DNA from 2 places in the Roseibium sp. RKSG952 genome. Region 1 is predicted to be linked to the other one. Evidence: riboswitches for the same ligand, from Rfam matches in the RefSeq annotation. Region 1 holds a riboswitch; the other holds the start of a gene.

Region 1 (2,379 bases):
GCCGCATCCCAGATCTTGCGCATGAAGTTCTTGGAATACTGGTCCAGCACGGCCTCTTCGTAATAGCCTTCGGACACCAGGTATCCCAGCTTTTCATCCAACGAATGGAAGAACACGGTGTTCTGGTTCACGTGCTGAAGGAAGTATTGCCGAGCGGCCATGCGGTCAGCGTCAAAGCGGATATTCCCCTCACCATCATAGAGGTTCAGCATCGCGTTCAGCGCGTGATAGTCCTGCTCGTTTACGCTGCTGTCGAGCATTGGTGTCTCCCTAGTTTTTCAAGCCCGGTGCGGACACGGGCGATGTCTGTCTCTGTGCCTGCCAGCTCGAACGAATACAGCAGCGGCACGTTGCATTTCTGGGCGATGATGCGACCGGACAGGGCGTAGGTCGCACCAAAATTACGGTTGCCTGTGCCGATCACCCCGATGATCCCGGCGCGGCGGGCCGGGTCGTTCAAAAAGCGGATCACTTGTTTCGGAACCGCCCCGCGTCCTTCGCCGTCGGCATAGGTCGGGCAGATCAGAACATAAGGATCTTCAGGGTCCGGCAGCGGGTCCATCCCAGTTGGAATGCGGAAAGAGGTCAGGCCCAGCCGCGAGATAAAGCGGTGGGTGTTTCCGGATTTCGATGAGAAATAGACCAGCGCCGGGATCGGCGCAGTCATAGATCAAACCAATTGGGCGATCATGTCCGGGCGGAAGCCCGACCAGTGGTCACTGCCGGCCACAACGACTGGTGCCTGGCGATAGCCCAGCTCGGTCACATGGGTCATGGCGCTGTCGTCCTGCGTCAGGTCCACGACATCATAATTGATGCCTTTTGCATCCAGCGCTCGGGTGGTCGCGGTGCATTGTACGCAGGCGGGTTTGGAATATACGGTAATGCTCATTTGTCCTCTGTCCTTTTAATCAAAGCCGAGGACGCCATGGGCAAACAAGCCCGCCAAACGCCCCCGAACCCTCCGTTCGTGGTTATCATTCGAGCTTGCGGCAGGTCTCCTGGCTCGCGGATCATCGTTCGATCTGGCCTTCCCAAAAGCGTACTTTCAGTGGCGTGTTCAGCCGAACTTTCCGCTTACAGTTGCGGGGGCAGCGCCGGATTCGAACCGGTTTCCCTCTTAGCTCTCGACAGGAATCGAAAGAACCGAAGCAACACTATATTGGGTTTCACCAGGGCAAGTTGTCAATATATAGAGTGAAGTGTGGCGAACTTCTTTGTCCGCTCGTGCAGGTTCTGGCAAAATACCAGCGATCAGCCAGCACGTACTCTTGTCGAATCAACTTTGCTTGTGTTTTTTCGCCGTGATGGTTCCTTGAGGTGATTGCCGCAAGGATAAAAGGGAATTCGGTGCGGACGTTTATCCAAATCCGAAACTGCCCCCGCAACTGTAAGCGGTGAGCAACCCGTCAGAGCCACTGGATCGCCCAAGATCCGGGAAGGGACGGCAAGCTTTGATCCGCAAGTCAGGAGACCTGCCATCATCTGGATGTAACCAACCGGGCGGAGGGCCCGAGGAGGATGAGATGATGGATATCTTCGGGCCAGTGCATTGTGCCGAGCTGCCTCCTGTTTCGGGGCAGAGATGGACGCATTTATTTATTTGATTTCGGCAAATTACGTCAGCCAATCCCGGTTCCGCCACCTTGCAAACGCTCTGATTGAGGCCGCGCATACAGAAGCCCGCGCTGTCAGGTTGGAGGCATCCGGTGATGGGCTTTGGCATGCTTTAGATGATCTCACGGAGCAGGGAGCCAAGCGCATCGAGTTGCGTCCAATTGGCTTGCCGTTTTCCCAGAGCCTCGAAAACTGGTTGCCAAATGCGGCAGCAAGCTGGTTGCACAGGCGGACAGAAAACGCACCCGAGCTGTTCTTCGCCAAACCGCTGCAAATGGATTCAGACGTCATTCGGACTGCCGCAAATGCAGATGTTTTGCTGAAACCGATTAGGCCGAAACCTTCCGGTGAGCTCGGCAAAGGGTGGGACAGCCCTCCTGCCTTTCGCCACCATCTACTCGTCTGTGCAGGCCCGCGATGTCACCTGAAAGACGCCCCCAATCTGGTGGATGCGCTTAAAAAAGAACTCGGCCATGCGGGCAAAAGTTCTGAATGTCTGGTGACCACAACCGGCTGCCTGTTTCCCTGCAATGCCGGGCCAGTGATCGTCCACTATCCACACGGCGATTGGTATCGCGTGGAGAGCCTGGACGACATTCGGACCTTTGTTTCTCAGGCGCTGGGCGCCGGAACCACTCCTCGATCACTGCTTATTCATCAAACAGGAGATACACATGAACCTGCTTAAATTCTTCGTGCCGCTTGGATTTGTCGCGGCTACAGCCCAGGCCGATCCGGTCACCGTACAAAGCTGCGGGATCG
Region 2 (2,379 bases), on a different contig from region 1:
CGGCTCCAGCCTCTGGACCTGCGTGCTGACGGAAAAGGCGGCTGCCACCCGGTCCGGGGTCAAAACGGTTTCAGGCGCCCCGAAGGCAAGCGCCTTGCCCCTGGCCAGCACCAGAACGTCATCGCAGAGGCCTGCAGCCATGTTCAGGTCATGCAGACTGGTGACGATGGTGATCGGCAAGCCGCGCAAGAGCGCCATGATCTCAAGCTGATGCCGGATGTCGAGATGGTTGGTCGGCTCGTCGAGAATAAGCAGGCGCGGTTCTTGGCAAAGCGCACGAGCGACCATCACCCGCTGGCGTTCCCCCCCCGACAAGGTACCGAAGGCGCGGGCCTGCAGCGGCCACAGATCCATGCGGATCAGCGCCGCCTCCACGATCTCGCTGTCCCGCGCCCCGCCACGCGCAAAACCCCGCCCGTGGGGGATCCGGCCAAGGGCTGCAATCTCGCGCACGCTTAACGAAAAATCGGCCGCCTGTTCCTGAAGCACGGCGGCGATCTTGCAGGCCGCCGCCCGGGCGCTCAAGCGCCAGATATCATCGCCATCGACAAGAACCCGGCCGGTCCTCGGCTTGTGGAGCCGGTAAAGCAGCCTGAGCAGGGTGGACTTGCCAGCGCCATTGGCTCCGACCACCCCCAGAATACGGCCGGGCGTCAGCTCGAACGAGACCGGATGCAGCAGGACACTCTGCCGGTCCGGCCCCCACGAAGCGCCGTCGACAGCAAGGGCCGCACCGGTCAAGACACGTTCACCTTGCTGGATTCGCTGGCGATCATCGCGGCAGGTATGCGGGCCAGCGTGGTGCGGCGCAACTTCCCCGGACGGGTCGGTGACGAACACCATCCGTCTTCCAGACCCCGGTATTGGGCGGCAAAGGCGACCAGATCGTCGATATCCTCGTCCGGATCGATGTCACCGAACAGATACGTGGCCTTGCCGCTCGCCCGGTAGGCCACCGTGCAGGGCCGTGAACACCCGGCCATGCAGGCTATCCCGGACACCTCGAAGGACGCGCCGGTGAGCGGCGCCGCAACAGCCAAGGCGTCCTGCAACTTTTTCATCAGTTCGAAACCGGGACGGCAGTCGCTGCCCTGGTGACGGCACGTCGTGCAGACGAAAATCCTGTGGGTGTCTTCAGCCATTGCTTCGCCTCACGCTCCTGCCCCGCCGGGTCCGTCTGCACCCTTGTTCACGCCGTCATAGTTTTCCGGCGCAATGCCTTGCGATCTCTTCAGCGCCGAATGAGCGGCTGCCCTTGCGGGCACCGCCGCCCCCGTCATGCCATCGGGGTTTGTGTTTTGTAATGTTATTACATTACAATTGTCAAAGCCTGCAATGGGCTCCGTCGCGCCATTGTGAAGCATCGCCCGCGCGGCGCGGTCGCTCAGACTGGCGGCAAAGTCAGCCGCATTCAGAAGAGGAAGTGGTTCGGTCGTCCGGGACATATCGCCCTCCGCGATTGCGCGAGGTGCGGACAAGGACGGTCAGACCGGATTTTGGCGAGGCAGAAAGCCTGCAGGAACAAATCATGTCATCAGCCTTCTCCGGGACACCCCGCCCGGGTTGCGTTTCAGATCGTCCATGGCAGGTCTCCTGACTTGCGGGTCACTGCTTGCCTGAACCTTCCCGGGGCTTACCGGTGGCGTTTTCAGGGTCGCTCGCCGCTCACAGTTGCGGGGGCAGTCACGGATTTGGCGCCTGATAGCTACACCTCACCATGTTCCCTTTTCATTCCGATCCAAAGCATGGACCCGGAAACCATGAACACCTCTTTCCTAGAGCGTGGCAGACTTGCGGTCAATGCGATCAGGCGGCAGGGTTAGGTTCTCAACCGACTTCTAATGTGGGACTACGGCTTCATCTTGAATGATCCTGGCCGCTTCCGCCCACACATCGATGTCTTTAAACACATCCGGGTAGAGATAATGTGCTGCCTGTAACAGAACGACCTGACGTGCAATCGGCCCATTGGCCTCAACCCAGTGATCGCTAACGTAATGCACGCGGTCATTTTTCACCGCGAAGAGCAATTGCCAGGCGGGGCTGGTTTCGTACATGCTTCCAGCACCGTAGTCGTATACAAAAATGACATCCGGGTTCTTGTCGAGAAGCGTCTCAAGCCCGACTTCCATGCCGAATTTGCCGCCCGGCGACATCGGGCCCATGACATTCTCACCGCCGATGGCAGAAAGAATCCCGGCAGTCGTGTTTTCGGTATGAAATGCAAAGGGAGATTTTCCGCCCCACATCACCACAAAACTCGGGTGCGTGTCCTTGGGCGCTTTTTCGGCAACATCTGCCAAAAGCGCTCGAAAATCGGCATTCAACTTCCGCCCACGCTCCGGCTTCCCAAGAATTTCCGACAATTCCGCCGTATCG

What was found. Region 1 has a riboswitch for cobalamin ahead of nrdH (glutaredoxin-like protein NrdH). Riboswitches for the same ligand answer to the same signal wherever they lie in the genome.
Region 2: another riboswitch for cobalamin. It lies ahead of E1297_RS15010 (hypothetical protein); the one in region 1 lies ahead of nrdH (glutaredoxin-like protein NrdH).

What each region holds. Positions count from the first base shown of each region.
Region 1 covers NZ_SMMF01000962.1:356,009-358,387, forward strand. Annotated here, with positions in the region: gene nrdE (class 1b ribonucleoside-diphosphate reductase subunit alpha) at 1-260, opposite strand, end outside; gene nrdI (class Ib ribonucleoside-diphosphate reductase assembly flavoprotein NrdI) at 242-655, opposite strand; gene nrdH (glutaredoxin-like protein NrdH) at 671-892, opposite strand; cobalamin riboswitch at 974-1,166, opposite strand; cobalamin riboswitch at 1,292-1,498, shown strand; gene E1297_RS45790 (ferredoxin) at 1,586-2,305, shown strand; gene E1297_RS45795 (ABC transporter substrate-binding protein) at 2,292-2,379, shown strand, end outside.
Region 2 covers NZ_SMMF01000892.1:28,790-31,168, forward strand. Annotated here, with positions in the region: gene E1297_RS15000 (ABC transporter ATP-binding protein) at 1-741, opposite strand, end outside; gene E1297_RS15005 (DUF1636 domain-containing protein) at 738-1,142, opposite strand; gene E1297_RS15010 (hypothetical protein) at 1,152-1,445, opposite strand; cobalamin riboswitch at 1,566-1,778, opposite strand; gene E1297_RS15015 (ABC transporter substrate-binding protein) at 1,839-2,379, opposite strand, start outside.